2 regions of the Mesorhizobium sp. B2-5-7 genome follow, and region 1 is predicted to be linked to the other one. Evidence: riboswitches for the same ligand, from Rfam matches in the RefSeq annotation. Region 1 holds a riboswitch; the other holds the start of a gene.

Evidence for each region. A riboswitch is a leader RNA that binds a small molecule or an ion and turns the genes downstream of it on or off. The one in region 1 is predicted to bind thiamine pyrophosphate.
Region 2: another riboswitch for thiamine pyrophosphate. It lies ahead of FJ543_RS18015 (YkoF family thiamine/hydroxymethylpyrimidine-binding protein); the one in region 1 lies ahead of thiB (thiamine ABC transporter substrate binding subunit).

What each region holds. Positions count from the first base shown of each region.
Region 1 is NZ_VFUO01000002.1:352,866-362,421, forward strand. It holds gene FJ543_RS09135 (ABC-F family ATP-binding cassette domain-containing protein) at 1-1,555, opposite strand, end outside; gene FJ543_RS09140 (thiamine diphosphokinase) at 1,557-2,216, opposite strand; TPP riboswitch at 2,303-2,417, shown strand; gene thiB (thiamine ABC transporter substrate binding subunit) at 2,461-3,459, shown strand; gene thiP (thiamine/thiamine pyrophosphate ABC transporter permease) at 3,538-5,157, shown strand; gene thiQ (thiamine ABC transporter ATP-binding protein) at 5,150-5,926, shown strand; gene FJ543_RS09160 (M48 family metalloprotease) at 6,156-7,625, shown strand; gene FJ543_RS09165 (RNA polymerase factor sigma-32) at 7,642-8,505, opposite strand; gene FJ543_RS09170 (amino acid ABC transporter substrate-binding protein) at 8,807-9,556, shown strand, end outside.
Region 2 is NZ_VFUO01000004.1:28,773-38,328, forward strand. It holds partial or broken gene FJ543_RS32295 (ABC transporter permease) at 1-39, opposite strand, end outside; gene FJ543_RS17985 (DUF3309 family protein) at 277-441, opposite strand; gene FJ543_RS17990 (hypothetical protein) at 672-1,316, opposite strand; gene FJ543_RS17995 (isoprenylcysteine carboxylmethyltransferase family protein) at 1,722-2,408, opposite strand; gene FJ543_RS18000 (ABC transporter substrate-binding protein) at 2,613-3,629, opposite strand; gene FJ543_RS18005 (ABC transporter ATP-binding protein) at 3,622-4,389, opposite strand; gene FJ543_RS18010 (ABC transporter permease) at 4,386-5,204, opposite strand; gene FJ543_RS18015 (YkoF family thiamine/hydroxymethylpyrimidine-binding protein) at 5,212-5,820, opposite strand; TPP riboswitch at 5,811-5,924, opposite strand; gene FJ543_RS18020 (hypothetical protein) at 6,200-6,508, shown strand; gene FJ543_RS18025 (formyltransferase family protein) at 6,567-7,619, opposite strand; gene FJ543_RS31720 (putative RiPP precursor) at 7,718-7,807, opposite strand; gene msrA (peptide-methionine (S)-S-oxide reductase MsrA) at 7,958-8,476, opposite strand; gene FJ543_RS18035 (glycosyltransferase family 39 protein) at 8,648-9,556, opposite strand, start outside.

The DNA of each region.
Region 1 (9,556 bases):
TCTTGCCCGGTGCCGGCGCATCGCCGGCTTCCGCCTTGGCGCGCGCCTTGCGGTCGTCAAGCTTGGTGCCGCCGCGCTGCGCCAGCATGTCGGAATAGCCGCCGGCATATTCGACCCAGCGGCCGCCGCCGTCCGGCGCGATGATGCTGGTGACTGTGCGGTCGAGGAAATCGCGGTCGTGGCTGACCAGGATGACGGTGCCGGCAAAACCGGCGACCAGTTCCTGCAGCAGTTCCAGCGTCTCCATGTCGAGATCATTGGTCGGCTCATCGAGAACCAGGAGGTTTGCTGGCCGTGCCAGCACGCGCGCCAGGATCAGCCGCGCCCGTTCGCCGCCGGACAGCTCGCGCACCGGCGTGCGGGCCTGTTCCGGCTTGAACAGGAAATCCTTCATATAGGACACGACATGGCGCTGCTCGCCATTGATGACGAGGTTCTCGCCGCGCCCGTCGGTCAGATATTGCGCCAGCGTCTCTTGCGGGTCGACCGCCTCGCGCTTCTGGTCGAGCGTGGCGATCTCCAGATTGGTGCCAAGCCGTATCGAACCCGCGTCCGGCGCCAATTCGCCGGTCAGCATCTTCAGAAGTGTCGTCTTGCCGGCGCCGTTCGGCCCGACAAGGCCGACGCGGTCGCCGCGCTGGATGCGGGTCGAGAACCCCTTGACGACGGTGAGGTCGCCAAAGCTCTTCTCGATGTTCTTGGCCTCGATCACCAGCTTGCCGGATTCGGCGGCGTCGCTTGCCACCATTATCGCGGTGCCTTCGGCGCCGCGATGGCCGCGAAAACGCTGGCGCATGGTCTGCAACTCGCCCAGGCGCCGCATGTTGCGCTTGCGCCGAGCCGTCACCCCGTAGCGCAGCCAGTGCTCCTCGCGCACGATCTGGCGGCCGAGCTTGTGCTGCTCGCGCTCTTCCTCTTCCAGCACCAGGTCGCGCCATTCCTCGAAATGGCCAAAGCCCTTGTCCAGCCTGCGCGTCTGGCCGCGATCGAGCCAGACTGTGGCGCGCGACACGCGCTCGAGGAAGCGGCGGTCATGCGAGATGACGATGAGTGCCGAGGAGGTCCGGACGAGCTCTTCTTCCAGCCATTCGATGACAGATAAATCAAGATGGTTAGTCGGCTCATCAAGAAGCAGGATGTCAGGCTCCGGCGCCATGACGCGGGCAAGCGCGGCGCGCCTGGCCTCTCCGCCGGACAGATCGCCAGGCCGTTCTTCGCCCGACAGGCCGAGATGCTCCATCAGATAGCTGGCGCGGTAGGGATCGTCGGCGGGCCCGAGCCCGGCCTCGACATAGGCGCGCACGGTTGCAAAGCCGTCCATGTCGGGCATTTGCGGCAGATAACGCACCGTCGCCGAAGGCTGGCGGAACACCTCGCCGTCCTGTGGTTCGATCAGGCCGGCGGCGATCTTGAGCAGCGTCGACTTGCCGGACCCGTTGCGGCCGACCAGCGCGATCTTGTCGCCGGTCGAAGCGGTCAAGGCGGCGCCGTCGAGCAGCGGCGCGCCGCCGAAGGTCAGTCTTATCCCGTCGAGATTGAGAAGAGGCGGGGCCATGTCAGCTTTCGGGCAATGGATAGGGATGGGCGAGCAGCAGCGCGCGGCCATGGCCGAGCGCGATGTCGAGGCGGCCCCCGGTCTTGCCGAACTTGACCTCGTTGGAAATGGTCAGCGACGAACCGAACGCCACCTCGACCTTGTCGAGCGGCCATTTGGCGCCGGTGACGGTCAGGCCGGAGAGTTCGGAGAAGCCGAGAATCGAGAACAGCGTGCCGTCGGCATAATCGAAGCCGGCCCTGCCGGGCAGCAAGGGAACACCTTCCTGGGCGCCGCTGGTCAGAAACACATCCATTCCGGCTTCGGCCAGCCGCAGGCCAAGCGCCAGATGCAGGAAGGCGTGGTCGGCGCGCTTGCCGCCGAAGGCGCCCGCCAGCACAAGGCGGGTCGCCCCGCGCTCCAGTGCGGCCGCGATCGCCAGTTCTCCGTCGGTCTTGTCCTTTTCCGCCGGGAAGGTTTGCCGCGGCACGGCGGCGAGGTCGGCGGGCAGATCAGCCGGGACCGAGTCGAAATCACCCACCCACAGTTCCGGCACGAGGCCCAGCATCCGCGCATGGCCGATGCCGGCGTCGGCGGCGATGACGCGCGAGCCTTCGACCTGGCGGTCGAGCCGAGGCGTGCGGATGAGGTCGCCGCCAAGCAGGATGGTGAATGTGCTCATATCCCGTCGCCTTACCAGCCCGGCACGGGAAACGGAAGGCGGCAAAGTCCCACTTGCGCGGGTCATCGGCCCGGCCTATGTGTCGAAACGCTCTAACGGGGTGCCGGACGCGAATTTCGCGGGCCGGCTGAGAGGCAGTGTCGCCAACCCGCTGAACCTGATCCGGTTTGTACCGGCGGAGGGATTAGACGTTTCGGACACTCCGACGCCTCAATTCCTTTCAACGCAAACGAAGGAGGCGCCGATGCGCACGCTTTTATATTTTCTGATCGCCGCCACGGCAGTGACCCTGTCCGGGCCGGCCTTGGCCAAGGATAAGCTCACCGTCTACACCTATGAGAGCTTCACCGCCGACTGGGGTCCAGGTCCCGTGGTGAAGAAGGAATTCGAGGCAGAATGCGGCTGCGATCTCGAGTTCGTCTCGGTCGCCGATGGCGTGGCGCTGCTCAACCGCGTCAAGCTGGAAGGCGCTTCGACCAAAGCCGACATCGTGCTCGGTCTCGACACCAATCTCACCGCCGATGCCAAGGCCTCGGGCCTGTTCGCGCCACATGGCGCAATAACGGACGTCAACGTGCCGGGTGGCTGGAGCGACGATACTTTTGTTCCCTTCGACTATGGCTACTTCGCCGTCGTCTACGATACCCAGAAGCTGAAATCGCCGCCGAAAAGCCTGAAGGATTTGGTCGAGGGTAGCGCCGACGACAAGATCGTCATCCAGGACCCGCGCACATCGACGCCCGGTCTTGGCCTGCTGTTGTGGGTGAAGTCGGTCTATGGCGACAAGGCGCCGGAGGCCTGGGCCAAGCTCAAGACCAAGGTGCTGACCGTGACGCCGGGCTGGAGCGAGGCCTATGGCCTGTTCACCAAGGGCGAGGCGCCGATGGTGCTGTCCTACACCACCTCGCCGGCCTACCACATGGTCGCCGAGAACACCGAGCGCTATCAGGCGGCGTCGTTCGAGGAAGGTGAATACCTGCAGATCGAGGTCGCGGGCATCACCACGGCCGGCGCCAAGAATCCGCTGGCGGAAAAGTTCATGGCCTTCATGACCGGGCCGAAATTCCAGGACGCGATCCCCGAGACCAACTGGATGTTCCCGGCCGGCAAGACCAACAAGCCGCTCAACCCCGCCTTCGACAAACTGGTCAAGCCGACCAAGACCTTGCTGTTCAGCCCGGAGGAGGTGGCGGCCAACCGCAAGGCCTGGGTCGATGAATGGCTGGCGGTGATGAGCAAGTAGGTTTTGTGGGCTAATCTCGTGAGATGAACGCTCTACGGCGACGCTCCACAAGCTTCACCCAATCGTTGACGGTGCGGCGTGCAAACCCGCTCTGATCCCCGCATCACAGCCGGCGTGATAGGGCTCGCCGCCATCGCCATTTTGATCGGCGGCGCGTTTGCGGGGCTGCTTGTCGAAGGCGCTCGCGATTTTTCCGGCGCTTGGGCTGCGTTCGATCCCTACCTGTTCCGGGTCGTGCGCTTCACGCTCTGGCAGGCGGCCCTGTCGACGCTGCTCTCGGTCGGGCCGGCCCTGTTCGTGGCGCGGGCGCTGTCGCGGCATCCACGGTTTTTCGGCCGTGCCTTCATCCTGCAGCTCTTCGCCGTGCCGCTGGCGCTGCCGGCGATCGTCGCGTCGCTCGGCATCCTGGCGCTCTATGGCCGCGCCGGCTATTTCTCCGGCTTTCTCAGCGCCGTCGGCGGCCAGGGTTGGCCGGGCATCTATGGCCTGTCCGGCATTCTCGTCGCCCATGTCTTCTTCAACCTGCCGCTGGCCACCCGCCTGTTCCTCGAGGCGCTGCAGACCATTCCCTCCGACCAGTGGCGGCTGGCGAGCCAGCTCGGCATGGGGGCGCCGCCGGCATTCCGGCTGATCGAGTGGCCGACGCTGCGTGCCGCGCTGCCCGGTGTCGCCGGACTTGTCTTCATGCTGTGCATCACATCCTTCACCATCGTGCTGACGCTCGGCGGCGGGCCGGCCGCGACGACGCTCGAAGTCGGCATCTATCAGGCATTGCGCTTCGATTTCGATCCCGCGAGGGCTGTCGCGCTGACAATGCTGCAGATCGCCTTGACCTTCATCGTGGTGCTGGCGTTGACCCGACTCGGAGCCGACGTCGTCGGCGACATCAACCTGCCGGTCGCGCCGCGCCGCTACCTCTCCGTCAACAGGACCGAAGCCTGGCTGAACGCGACGCTCATCGTGTTGGCCTTGCTGTTCGTTGCGGGGCCGATGGCGGCAACCGTGGCGGCCGGCCTTGGCGCCGACCTCGGCCGGCTTGCAGGCGAGGCCACTGTCCGTCAGGCGACGCTGACCAGTGCCGTGCTCGCTTTCCTTTCGGCATTGCTTTCGGTGATGCTTTCGCTGGCATTGACCATGGCGCGCAGGGCGCTGGCGTCGAACCGCCGCTTCGGGGCAAGGACACTGCTCGAACATGCCACCGATACCGGCGCCGGGTTTGTCCTGGTCGTGCCGCCGATCGTCGTCGGCGCCGGCTGGTTCCTGTTGCTGCGCCATGTCGGCGATGTGTTAGCCATCGCCCCGCTCATGGTCGTCACCGTCAACGCTGTCATGGCGATGCCTTTTGCGCTGCGCGCCATCCGTCCCGCCTATGATGCGGCAAGCGAGCGTCACGAGCGGCTTTGCGCGCAGCTTGGAATTTCCGGCTGGTCAAGACTGTGGCTGGTCGACTGGCCGACGTTGCGGCGCCCGCTGGCCACCGCTTTTGCCTTCGCCATGGCACTGTCGCTCGGCGATCTCGGCGTCATCGCCCTGTTCGGCAGTGATTCCGTGCAGACCTTGCCCTACCTTCTCCTGGCGCGCATGGGCAGCTACCGAACCGAGGACGCCGCCGGCTTGGCGCTGCTGCTCGGCCTTGTCTGCCTGGCACTGGTGCTGGCAGCGGACCGGCTGGGAAAGGAGACGGCCCGCAATGTCTGACGGGGCGGCTGGCGGCAAAGGGGTTTCGGTGCGGCTGGACAAGGTTTCGTTCAGCTATGGCGAGACGTTGTTCACCTTCGATGCCGAGTTCACGGCGGGGCAAATCACCGCCATCATGGGACCGAGCGGCTCCGGAAAGTCGACGCTGCTCAATCTGGTGGCCGGGTTCGAGCCGCCGCGATCCGGTCGCGTGCTGATCGGCGGGGCCGATGTCAGCACCGCGCCACCGGCGACGCGGCCAGTGTCGATGGTTTTTCAGGAAAACAACCTTTTCGCGCATCTTTCCGTCGAGCAGAATGTCGGGCTCGGCCGTTCGCCATCGTTGCGGCTGGCCGAAGGCGATCGCGCTGCGATCGCCGATGCGCTTGCGCGCACCGGCCTTGCCGGCAAGGAGAAGCGGCTGCCCCGCGAACTTTCCGGCGGTGAGCGCCAGCGCGTTGCCCTGGCTCGCGTGCTGGTGCGTGACCGCCCGGTGCTGCTGCTCGACGAGCCCTTCGCTTCGCTTGGGCCCGCCTTGCGAGACGATATGCTCGACCTGGTTGCCGGCCTGCATGCCGAGCGTGGCATGACGGTGCTGTTCGTCACGCATCAGCCGCAAGATGCGCGCCGCATCGGTCAGAGGCTGGTGTTTATCGAGAACGGCGCGGTCGCCGCTATCGGCACGGCGGATGATTTCTTTGCCGGGGCTGGTCCGGAGGCATTCCGGCGCTATATCGGAGCCGGTGCCGGGGATTCCTTATCACGAGATATTGCCCGGAAGCGGACATAATTTACGCTCAAACCGGCCCGATGCGATGTGGCGCTTGCTTGCCATGACTGGAGTAGTGTGGCTAGGTCCGCTCGATACCGGTCCGGCACAGGCCGTGATTTGCCTACAGCTTCCGCCGCATGCTCCGAGGGGCGCGTGACGGATACTGTAGCAGTTTGTTTTGCGCATGTGGTCATGTGCAGGGACCTGAAAGGAAGCCGTTCTGGCGATCGGCGTTGACAGGCTACGAATGAACCCGCTGGCGCGCTTTCTGGCGCTGGCCGGCTTTGCCGTGGCGCTGGCAAGCTGCCAGATGTTCACGCCTCCGGAAGTCCAGGAATCAGGCTTCCAGCCATCCGACAAGCCGATCACGGTCGACAATGTCGCCGCCAACAACAAGCTCGCGGAACTCGCCAAGGCGCAGCATCCGCGCATCCTGGCGACCTATGGCGGCGAATATTCCGATCCCAAGCTCGAACGCATGGTCGCCAAGGTGGTCGGCAATCTGACCGTGGTGTCGGCGAACCCAACCCAGACCTATCGCATCACCATCCTCAATTCGCCCAACGTCAACGCCTTCGCGCTGCCGGGCGGCTATCTCTACATAACGCGCGGCCTCTTGGCGCTGGCCAATGATTCGTCCGAGCTCGCCGCCGTCATCGCGCATGAGATGGGCCACGTCACCGCCAATCATGGGTTGCAGCGCCAGCAGCTGGAGGCCGAGGAAGGTCTGGCGACCAAGGTCGTTTCCGATGTGCTTGGCGACAGCCCGACCGCCAAGGCTGCACTTATCCGCGGCAAGCTCAGGCTGGCGCAGTTCTCGCGCAACCAGGAGCTTGAGGCTGACGCCATCGGCATCAAGTCGATCGGCGAAGCCGGCTACGATCCCTATGCCGCCGGCCGCTTCCTGCAATCGATGTCGGCCTATACCGATTTCCGCTCGATCAGCGGCGCCACCGACGCCAGCCTTGACTTCCTGGCGACGCACCCCAACACGCCGCAACGCATCGATTTGGCACAGCGGCACGCCCGCCAGTTCGGTGCGCCAGGCTTCGGTACACGCGACCGCGATTCCTTCCTCGCCGGCATAGACGGCCTGCTTTACGGCGACACGCCGGAAGAAGGCTATGTGCGCGGCGAAACCTTCCTGCATCCAGGCTTGGGCGTGTCGTTCACGGTGCCGGACGGTTTCATCATCGACAATTCGGCGGCGGCGGTGACGGCGACCGGTCCCGGCGACATAGCGATCCGCTTCGACGGCGTTTCGATCGACAAGAACCGCGCCCTGACCGACTATATCAGAAGCGGCTGGGTGGCCGGGCTCGACGACAGCACCGTCAAGCAGGAAACCATCAACGGCAATGAGGCGGCGACCGCCCATGCAGGCGCCGAAGGCTGGCAGTTCGATATCGCTGTGATCCGCGCCGGCGGCCAGGTCTACCGATTGCTGACCGCGGCCCCCTCGGCCAGCACCTCGCTTGAAACGGTGGCGCGCTCGGTCAGCGGCTCCTTCCGTATCCTCAGCCCCGCCGAGAAGGCGGCACTGAAGCCACTGCATATTCGTGTGCTCACCGTGCAGCCGGGACAGACCATGGGATCGCTTGCCGCGCAGATGGTTGGCGTCGACCGCAAGCTCGACCTGTTCCGCGTGCTCAATGCGCTGTCGCCGGGGGCCGCGGTTTCGGCCGGCGACAAGGTCAAGATCGTCACCGACAAATAAAAGCCCGAGCGGGAGATCAGGCGGCGGTCGCCATGAATTCCGGATTCTGCTTCACCAGCGCGACCTTGAGCTTTTCCATGGCGCGCGCCTCGATCTGGCGGACACGTTCCTTGGAGATGCCGAGCGTCTCGCCGAGCGCCTCGAGCGTGGCCCCCTCGTCATTCAGCCGGCGTTCCTCGATGATCCTGAGTTCGCGCGCGTTGAGCGCGTGAAGCGCTTCCTTCAGCCAAAGCGAGCGGCGCGCGACATCGATCTTGTCGCCGACAATTTCGTCCGGCAAGGGATCGTCGGAGACCAGGAAATCCATCCGCTCGGTGCCGCCCGCGTCGTCGGCCAGCGGCACGTTCAGCGAAGAATCCGGAGCCGACAGCCGTGAATCCATCATCGCCACATCAGCCTCGGATACACCAAGCGCAACCGAAACCTCGCGGTAGAGATTTGTGTTGGAGAGCGGCTCGGCGCCGTTCGCGAGACGCGCACGCAAGCGTCTGAGATTGAAGAACAGGGCCTTTTGCGCCGAACTGGTGCCACCACGCACGATCGACCAGTTGCGCAGGATGTAGTCCTGCATCGAGGCGCGGATCCACCACGTCGCGTAGGTCGAGAAACGCACCTCGCGCTCCGGTTCGAAACGGGCGGCGGCCTCGAGCAGTCCGACATGGCCTTCCTGAACCAGATCGCCGAGCGGCAGCCCGTAATGGCGGAATTTCGAGGCCATGGAAATAACCAGCCGCATGTGGGCGACGGTGATGCTGTGCAGCGCGTTCTGATCGTTGTCTTCCTTCCAGAGCAATGCCAGCCGATGCTCCTCCTCGCGCTCGAGATAGGGTGCCTTCATTGCCGCGCGGACCATGATCCGTCCTGCCGTGTCTTCCATCATAAGGCGCTCCGTGGCTCGGCGAGGCGAATGGCAGACACCGACTTGAAATGACGGCGGCGTGCCCTACAACAGCCAAAACTGTCATGCGCGAGAAAGGTTCCGCCGGTGCGGGCAGGGCAAGCGCTAGCGTCCGCGCAGCTGTCTGGAACTTCCGGGCCTACGAGTGAATTCCTTCCGGAGAATTTGATTTCCGGAAGACGCTCTGTTTGAAATTTCATTCCTTATTTTTTCGACGTGCATCTGTCATTTTCCAGCCCTCACAACATGCCGGGTTACCGGCCAAGGACGGGATCACAGAAAAATGAAATGGCTCAAGTCACTCATCATCGCCGGAACGTTGCAGGCCCTGGCCGTCGCATCGGGCCACGCCGGCGCCAATCTCGACCAGATCAAGCAGGCCGGAATCATCAAGGTCGGTACGGAGGGCACCTACGCTCCCTTCACCTACCATGACGCTTCCGGCGCGCTGGTTGGCTTCGATGTCGAGATCGCGAAGGCGATCGCCGATAAGCTCGGCGTCAAGGCTGAGTTCCTCGAAGGCAAGTGGGACGGGCTGATCGCCGGCCTCGACGTCAACCGTTATGATGCCGTCATCAACGAAGTCGGCATCACCGACGCCCGCAAGGCCAAGTACGACTTTTCCGATCCCTATATCGCCTCCAAGGCAGTGCTGATCGTGCGCGGCGACAACACCGATATCAAGGCCTTCGCCGACCTCAAGGGCAAGAAGTCGGCGCAGTCGCTGACATCCAATTTCGGCAAGCTGGCCGAGTCCAATGGCGCCGAACTGGTCGGCACCGACGGCTTCGACCAGTCGATCCAGCTGCTTTTGACCGGCCGTGCGGACGCTACCATCAATGACAGCCTGTCGTTCCTCGACTTCAAGAAGCACAAGCCCGACGCCAATGTGAAGATCGCCGCCCAGGAAGAGAATGCCGATTACTCCGGCGTCATTGTGCGCAAGGGCGATCCGGAGCTGGTCGCGGCCATCAACAAGGCGCTGGCCGACATCAAGGCGGACGGCACCTACCAGAAGATCGCCGACACCTAT
Region 2 (9,556 bases), on a different contig from region 1:
GAGAAAAAAGACCGTGGCCGAGAGCGGCAGAAAGACCGAAGGCAATCGCTTTGCAGAAGAACGAAAGCCCGCTCCGGGAACCGGGGCGGGCCTTGGAGGAGGATGAAGGGGTGGGACCCTCTCCTCTTGTTTCCACGGGGGGTGTGGACCGCAATCACCATACAGCCGTCCTGCGGGGCGCATGATCACAAGCCGGCCTGCTTCCATCACATTCCAGTGCACGCCGGCGCGGGTTCGCTCACGGGACCGCGACGCCGGCGACACAAGAGGAGCCGGCTAGATGCGTCCCAGGACGACAAGGATGATGACGATGATCAACACAAGTCCGAGACCGCCACCGCCATAGTAACCGGTTCCGTAGAACGGGCCACCGCCCAGACCGCTGAAGCCGCCGAGCAGCGCGAGGATTAGAATAATGATAAGTATCGTTCCGAGACCCATGGCCTTCCCTGCTCCTGAATGCGCGCTTTCGCGCTGGTTCAACATCGCGCCATTTCGGATGTCGCGAGGTATGAACGTTTTAGAGGGGCTGGCGTTCCGCTGGACTATTGCGGCTACGGAACACACAGCCCGCAACGCAGAAAGCCCGCCTGGACGGCGGGCTTTCCAACCGGCCGGAGGCCAGGAGAGTGCGGTCAGGCCTACGGCTGGTTCCGCAACCTCCCTCAGCCTCAGCGGCGTGCGATCAGCAGGCAGAGCTGCCGCAAGTCGCGGTCATAGGTCCCTTCGCTGCTGAGGACATCGACGCAGCGCTTCTTCATGCGCGTCACCTGCGAGCTTGACATCTGGGCCACGACACCAGGAACGTTGGGGTGATTGGGATTGGATGGGTTGTTCGGGTTGGACGGATTGCTGGGATTGGTGCCGTTGCCGATGCCCGCGCCGACACCAATGCCACCGGCGCCGCCAACACTGGCGCCAAGCCCCGCATTGATGCCACCCGTTCCGCCAACATTGGCACCGAGCCCGGCGTTGATGCCGCCCGAACCACCGATATTGGCGCCGGCTCCTGCATTGACGCCATTGCTGCCGCCGACCGACGCGCCGAGCCCGGCGCTGACGCCCCTCGAGCCGCCGACATTGGCGCCGGCTCCGGCATTGACGCCACCGCTGCCGCCGACCGAGGCACCGACGCCGGCATTGATGCCGCCACCGCCGCCGACCGAGGCGCCGACACCGGCATTGACACCGCCGCTACCGCCAACCGAGGCGCCGACACCGACGCCAAGACCTGCTGCGTTTGCTGGCACGGACAGAACCAAGACTATTGCACTACCCGCCAACACACTGGCGACTGTCTTGATGGTAAAGGCCATAACACTCTCCTGTTGTCGTTGCGCTAGGCAGTCGGCATGCAGCCGATTGCGATGGCAACTACGTCGAAGAGAGTTTTGAGTTTCAATTCACGCTATACATGTGAGCGGCATGGTATTAACTGTCGAAACAAGAAAGCGGTAATGATAATAAAAATATAATATACTTGTAGAAAATATCTAATGGCAGACGTTTGCAATGTCTATATTTTGAGAAGTTTACGAGAAAAAACGATTTAGAGCCAGCTGTTGGAGAGCCGATGATTTGGTGCCAGGCTGCTTGCTACCGAACAGCCAGGATACAGCACCTCACCTGCGGAGCAGTTCCGGACCACTAGCCGCTAAGGAGCCCTGTTGGCCAACTCTGGATCAAACAGGACCGGCCACTCTCGCGTGACAGTCTGGCCTTCAGAATATCCGGTAAAACAGCCTATAGCGCACGCGCTCCATATAAGAGCGGTACTCCGGTTCCGCGGCAAGCAAGGCCTCCTCGCGCAGAATGCGGTACACCTGCAGATAGGTGATAACCGCATAGACGGCGAGATTGTAGAAGGAAAAGGCCGACAGCAGGTAAAGGACATGGCCGGTAAGGTAACCGGCATAGATCGGATGCCGCACCAGGCGGTAGGCGCCGCCGGTCATCACGCCGCGATTGGCGGGCAGGATGGCAAAGGAACGACCCAGCGACAGCTTTCCCCAGATGACGAACCACAGTGCCAGGAACTGCAGCGGCGCGGCGACATAGATGGGGATGATGGGGATGCCCGGTTCCATGGTGATCAAGGCGACACCAAAACTGGCGGTCACCGAAGCGACTACCGCAAGCGGGCTCCAGTCACGCGTCACCGGCCGCCGCGATAGCAGCAGCCAGGTAAAGGTGAGCGTCTCGGAGACCGCCACGAGCGCGATATTGAACCGGGTGGGATCCTGCACGAAGTGATACACGCCCCGGTACACAAACAGCGCGGCGCATGCGAGCGCACAAATGCGAAAGAAGCCTTCGCGCAAGTCGGCCAGGATCTCGCGCTTGCGCGCTTCGGATATCATCCCGCCCTGGTTGACGCGCGGAAGCGTTTCGCTTTTTGGTGCAAGCAAGGCAAGAACCCCGATCATCCCTCGGAGGGACCTTTGCACGCAACCATTGCTGTGCGGTTAACCGAGAAGATCATATCGGCATCAGAAACGGCGACGGCGCCGCCGAAAGAGACACAAGGCACGGCCGTGCAGATTGTCTCCGCTTCGAGGATCGCCAGGAATGGGTTTCGCCCGAGTTGATCCTCTCCTTAAGGGATTGGCCAGCTACCCCAGAAATGCGTTGCTGAAATACCTGGCGAAATCCGGGCTCTGCGGCAGAACCTTACCGTCGGTGTCGCGCAGAATGCCGGCGGCGAAGAGGTAGTTGCCGATCGCTTCCATCTTGGCAGGGTCCAACGTCCCGATGGCACCATTTTGCCCGCGTAGATAATTGCCCTCGAGCAGTGCCTTCAGCGAGGCGTGGACCAAGGCCGGATTCGTCAGGGCATCCTTGTTGGCGGCTATCAGCAGCGTGGCGGCCTCCCCTGGATGATCGACGGCGAATTGGTAACCGCGCCGCGTTGCCTGGATGAAGGATGACGACAATTCGGGGTTCGCCTGGAGATACGCTTCGCTCGAAGAGATAAGCGTGGTGTGCTCATCGGGGACGCCATGGTCGGCATAGACGAAACTGCGCTGCTTAACGCCCCTGAGTTCGGCTTCGACGCCCTCCCAGGTCGACACTTCCAGCGTGAAGTCGACCGAACCGTTGGCCAGCGCCTCGTAGGCGGAAGTGCCCAGCGTCACCGTCTCGAAATCGCCCTTGCCGCCGTCGTGACGGATGATGGTCGAGATCAGCGCGGTCTCCCAGGCGCTGCCGAAACCGCCATAGGTCAGGCCATCCAGATCTTTCGGGCTTTTGATTTCGCTGCGCGCGGCATTGAACACCAGCCGGCCTGTCTCGGACTGCACGACGGCATAGACGCCCTTCAGATCGGCGCCCGCGGTCTTCTGGGTGAACAGGCTGATGGTGCCGTTGATCCCGAAATCGGCGACATGGTTGGCGACAAGCGTGCCGGCACCGGTATCGCTGTAGGGCAGGATGTCGACCTCAAGGCCGGCTTCGCGATAAAATCCCTTATCGCGGGCGACGAACAGCCCAATGTGGTTGGTGTTGACCGTCCAGTCGAGGGCGACCGTGACCGTCCGCGTTGCCGCGAAGGAGCGGCTCGATCCGGTGATCAGCGGTACGCTGCCGGCAAGGGTGAGCAGCAGGGCTTGCCTGCGCGTCAAGTCAGTCATGGTCATGTCCTTTGGATGGCTGGGGGTTGAGCAAAATGTCGAGAATCTCGGCCTCGAGTGGCCCCGCCTGCCGCGTGGCCGCGCTGGCGGGATCGCGCGGGCGGGGCAGCGGCACCTTGATCTCGCGCACGACCCGGGCAGGCCGCGCGGACAGCACATAGATGCGGTCGGACAGGAACAGGGCTTCGCGCACGTCATGAGTGATCAGCAACGCCGTCCAGTGGTGGTGCCGCCACATCTGTTCGAGCCAGCGCTGCATGGCCGCGCGGGTCAGTGCGTCGAGCGCGCCGAACGGCTCGTCGAGCAGCAACATATCGCGTTCCTGCACCACGGTGCGTAAAAGCGCCGTGCGCTGGCGCATGCCGCCCGAGATCTGCGCTGGAAAGTGCCACTCGAAGCCGGCAAGGCCGAATTCGGCAAACAGCGGAGCCACACGCTTCCGTGCCGCCTTGCGGCTGACGCCTTGCACCTCGAGTCCGAGCGTGGTGTTGTCGAGGATGCGCCGCCACGGCATCAGCGCGTCGCGCTGCGGCATGAAGGCGAAATGCCTGCCGTGATCGTCGAGCGGCACGCCGTTGAAGAACATCTCACCCTCGCCATGCTCGGCGCCGGTCAGAAGCTGGAACAGCGTCGACTTGCCGGCTCCCGAAGGTCCAAGGATCGAGACGAATTCGCCGGCATCGACACGAAGCGAAATGTCGGCGAGCACATCGAGCCCGCCAAACGCCTTGCGAACATGCCGCAATTCGAGCCGGCTCATGCTTCTGGACCTTTTCCAGGGCCTTGCCTGCCAGCGGCTCGTTCCCAGGGCATGGCAAGACGCTGCAGCAGCATCGTCAGCCCGAACAGGACAAGGGTGAGCGCTGCGCTGACGCAGACGGCGGCGAGCACCAGGTCGGGACGGAAATTGTTCTTGGCGTTGAGCATGTAGATGCCCAGCCCTTTGGCCGCGCCCGCATATTCGGCGAAAATGGCGCCGACGACGGCATAGGTGATGGATATCCTGAGGCCAGCGAAGAAATAAGGCAGCGCCGAAGGCAATCGTGCCAGCATGAAGACACGCCAACGCCCTGCTCCCATGGCACGCAGCATCTGACCGATCTCCACCTCGGTAGCCTCGTAGCCCTGTACCAGCGCGACCAGCATCGGGAAGAAGGTGACCAGCGCCACCAGCACGATCTTGGGCGCCAGCCCGAAGCCGAACCACAGCACCACCAATGGCGCGATGGCGACCAGCGGCAAAGTCTGGCTGACTATGAAGATGGGAAACAGCGCTCGCCGCAAAGGCTGGAAGAAGTCGACCAGCATCGAAAGGGCGAAGGCGGCACTGAGCGAACAGGCAAAACCGATCAGCGTGGCGCGGACCGTGGGAATGGCGTTGTCGACCAAGGCTTCCCGATTGAGCATCGCCTGTTCGAAGACGCGCGAGGGCGCCGGCAGAACCGTCGGCTTGATGCCGGAAATGTTTGCGTACAGTTCCCAGGCCACGAGCACCAAACCGATCGATATCACGGCCGGCGCTGTTTTTGCGAAGAAGCCCGCGACGTTACGCGGGTTGAATGACGATGAGACCACGAGCGGTTCAGACGGCGGTGGGACTGTTGGCCGAGACCGTGACATCGAGGGTTACATGGCCGGCGCCGGGCCCGAAGCGGCAGAAGGCTTCATCGAGGGCCGAGAAGATCGCGCCGGCATCGCCGCGCAGCTTGGTGCAGAAATTCTTGGAGCGATCGTAGACGCCGGACTGCTTCAGGAAATCTATGCAGCCATAGATTTCGTCCATGTGGTCGTCAGTGCCCATCACATAGAGCGAGAACTGCGCCGCCGCCGGCTGGCCAGTGGCCGGCGCGCCGCGCACTGCGGTGATGGCGGCTTGCTTGCGCGGGCCGAGTGGCCCGGCAGGTCCGCCGAACGTGTCGGAGCGGCAGATCGGGTCATCCGGCTCGCCTGGGCAGCCACGCGAAATGGTGGCTGACAGCACGCAATGCCTGCCGCTGCCAGACGCGGCCACGAAAAGGTCGCGCAGCGCAGGGAATAACACCTCGGGGGGCCCGACCAGCAAGGTCGAAATGTCGTCGGTCTCGATCCTGAGCTTATCGCGGTACGGATCGAGCGCGCCGAGCGCGCCCAGAATGATGCCGACGAAATCGTCGGCCATTGGATATAGGGAAACCTGTGCGCCTGAAAACATCGCCCGCCTCGCTCCGCTGGTATTACCCAGATCAGCTTCTAGGGTCTGTGGGCTTGCCGCCCCCGTCTCAGCCCCGACCGTACGGAGCACCCCTGTGGATAGGCGCGTTAAAGCATCATTCGGACGGTTGGGAAAGCTGTTTTTTTGGCAAGCCGCGCTAAAGCATTGCCCGAGCTCCAGGGCAATTGGACATCGCCGGCGCGGAAATTTGTCTGGAACCTTCGCCATTCCGAGGGGTTGTCCCACCAGTCGCTGGACGCGATTCCAGGACCAATTTTCCGTTCGGGATTGTGTCAAAACAAGAGATTGAGCGGTTCATGATTTCCGCGAAACCGTGCACCGTTCCCGGCGACGAGTTCACAGAAGATGGAGACAAATCATGTTCATGAAAATCCTCGCGGCTTCGGCCTTCACCATTGCCGTTGCAACATCCGCCATGGCACAAAGCAATAGCGCAGCGGGCGCGGATGGGCCCGGCGGTAGCGGCAAGTCCGTCACTGTGGACCCAAGCACCCCGGCTTCACCCAGTACGATCGATCCGGGCGCGACCAACAGCACGACCACCACGCCGGGCGACATGAATTCCAATGCGGACAAGAATTGCCCGACCAACCCGCAGGGTGCACAGACGGACGCCAATGGCAACGCCACCGCGCCGACCGTGAACGACAACAACTGCGGAAAGTAGTTTGCCATCGCGATATGAGAACCGCGGACGCAGTTTCCGCGGTTCCCATTATTGGGATTCAGTGTCCGCGACTACCCGCTTGCGGCTCTGGTGCCGCTTCACTGCCCACCCGGCCAAAGACCCTTAATTCAGCGTACGGTTTGCCGGCCCGGGGGCGTGGGAATGAGGCGTATATTTTCATCAGCCGTTTGAGCAGGCGCCCGTAGGTGAGGTGCCGAACCCGGCCATTGGCAAGATCGAACTCCACCATCCCCCACCGCCTTACGGGACCCTTTCCGGTTGGCGGACCCAGTCGCCTGACCTGGAAGGCCAGCCTGACCTTGCGGCCGGCGACATCCAGATAGATACCGGGTTTAGCGCCCAATACGTGCCACATCCGGGCAACGTGCCCGATCGACATGTCGGACGAAATCGCCATGTGGTCCCGCTCAAGTCGAGCCCAGACGAAATCACCGGCTGGCTGCCGCATCCCCGACACCAGATTCTTGCAATAGCCTGGCGCCACCTCACGCACCAACCGGCGCATCGCGCTCGCCACGCCGTCCACCATATCCCGCCGCGATGCCCAGTCTGCTTCGGTGAACAGCACTTGTCCGAGGATGTCGCCGTCGTCGAAATTGGCCGACATCTTATGCAGTGTCACGCCGCCATGGACCGCATGCTGGCCATCCGCGACAAGACGATGGAGAGGATGCGGCCCCCGGTAGTTGGGCAGCAGCGCCGGATGAAAATTAAGCCCGCCCTTGGGAAAGAGGTCGAGCAGCTGCTGCGGGATCAAGGTCGGGAAAGCGAAGCAGATCAGCACATCCGCGGCGATGTCAGGCAATTGCCGGGCAAGCTCGTTCCAGTCGTAAGGCCGGCGGAATTCGATCAGCTTTACCGGCGTGTTGCCGAGATGGCGCCTGAGCAAAAGCCGGCGCCTCAGCCTGCGCCGAAAATTGCCAATGCTGAAGCCTCTGGATGGGCGTTGAAAACCAGGCACGATGATCGCACCAACACGGTTTCCCGCCTCGATCCATCCGGAAAGCAGCGGCCCGGTATAAGCAGAAACATCCAGGATGAAAATTGCATTGAGTTCCCCGGCGCGGGCCGCGGGTTCGGAAGAAATCATCTTCTCAAGCCCAGCGGGGCGAGACGTAGCCTGCCCGCGCCAGCAATTCGATCACCGTTACAACTCGGCCAGCCAGGCCCGAAAGCCGGCCTGGCCGGTCAGGCTGCCTTGGAAGAAAGCGGTCCCGCCGCAACACTTGAGAGTCTTTCCCGCTTCACCAACACCGGCTTTTCGTAGATCTTCTTCATGCTCATCCCCGATGATCGATCAACCCACACAGTTGGCCAGCAACGCAACGAACTGTCAACCGCCACGGCGGCTAACAGCCCCTATGCGTATGATCCTTGGCAATCGACGGGCGTTTATACCCCACCTGCTGCCAAAACGGCTGGTGAACCTTATGAAACCGCCTTTTCACGAACCGGCAGCTTCCAGCCTGGTCTGACGAAATGGCAGGTGTAGCCGTTGGGATATTTCTCGAGATAGTCCTGGTGCTCGGGTTCGGCCTCCCAGAACGCTCCGGCCGGCGCAAGTTCGGTGACGACCTTGCCGGGCCACAGGCCGGAGGCGTCGACATCGGCGATGGTGTCCTCCGCCACACGCTTCTGCTCCTCATCGGTGTAGTAGATTGCGGAGCGATAGCTCATGCCGACATCGTTTCCCTGGCGATTGCGCGTCGTCGGATCATGTATCTGGAAGAAGAATTCCAGAAGCTGGCGAAAGCTGATTTTCGCCGGGTCGAAGGTGATCTCGATGGCTTCGGCATGCGTGCCATGATTGCGATAGGTGGCGTTCGGCACGTCGCCGCCACTGTAGCCGACACGCGTGGCAAGGACACCCGGGAAGCGCCGGATCAAATCCTGCATGCCCCAGAAGCAGCCGCCGGCAAGCACTGCACGTTCGCTCGAAGTCGCCATGTCACGTCTCCTCAAAAGGCAATTCCGGGGAAGTGTAGCGGCTCTCCGTCGGGAATTGCGCGGCACAAACTTGGATAGTGCATAAATGGGCATTGTTGCCAGCTTCGTCCAGTCAGACGAGCGGCCGTCCGGTTGTATTATAGGGAATGGGATCGCACGACGCCGCTCACCCTAGCTGCGCGGATGCCGGGTCCGGCTGCTAGCGGCAGCCGGCAGATATCGCGTGCCGGGCGGAATGACGGCAAAGCTGATCGCCACCGGCGGTGCCTCGCGCGACCAGTTGAAAAGAACGGTCTTGACCGGGATATTGTCCACCCACGCCAGAAATCTTGACGGCACGTGACGACCCGACCAGACCATCAGCATGCCGTGATCGCGCAACCGCTGCCTCGTGATCCAGGGTGCGAACCGCATATCGAGATCGGTGAAGATAGACGGCTTGTCATAGGCGTTGAGGCCAGCCAGCATGGCAAGATTGGTGTCGCCTCCGACGATGTCGAGCCTGCCCGGCGCCGCCGCGTGCCAGATTGCCTCGGCCTCGTCCGAGATCGGCCGCGCCGGCCAGCAGACGGCGTCCATGCGTCCCCGCACATTGCAGTCCGTCCATCGGATCGCCCCATAGGCGCCCGACATGGCGACGATGCAGATGAAGGCGCAGATCGCCAACCTCCTCATCTCGACGGCACCGAGCCGGTGACCGAGAAAGGCGAGCGCGACGACGCCGACAAGATTGTACATCGGTGCGCCCCAGGCTTCGCCGGTGCCGGTGAACAGCGAGACCACCATGATCAGCGCCGCCGGCCCAAGCCCCATCCAGCAAAGATAGACGAGCGTGTCGCGCTCGACCGGCACTTGCGGTGCTGGTGAGCGCCGCAACAGCCCTGATAGCGCCAACACCAGGAGAAAGCCGGAAAGGCCGGCCATCTGGACGCCGATATAATAGAGCCGCGCCCGGTGCTCGCTCACCCACGCATCGCGGCCGGCGAAATAGGTCAACGGCAGGAAATCGATGCGGTAGAGTGCGATGGCAAGCGGCGTGGCGGCGGCGAGAAACACAGCCAGGCCAAGCCATGGCCAGGG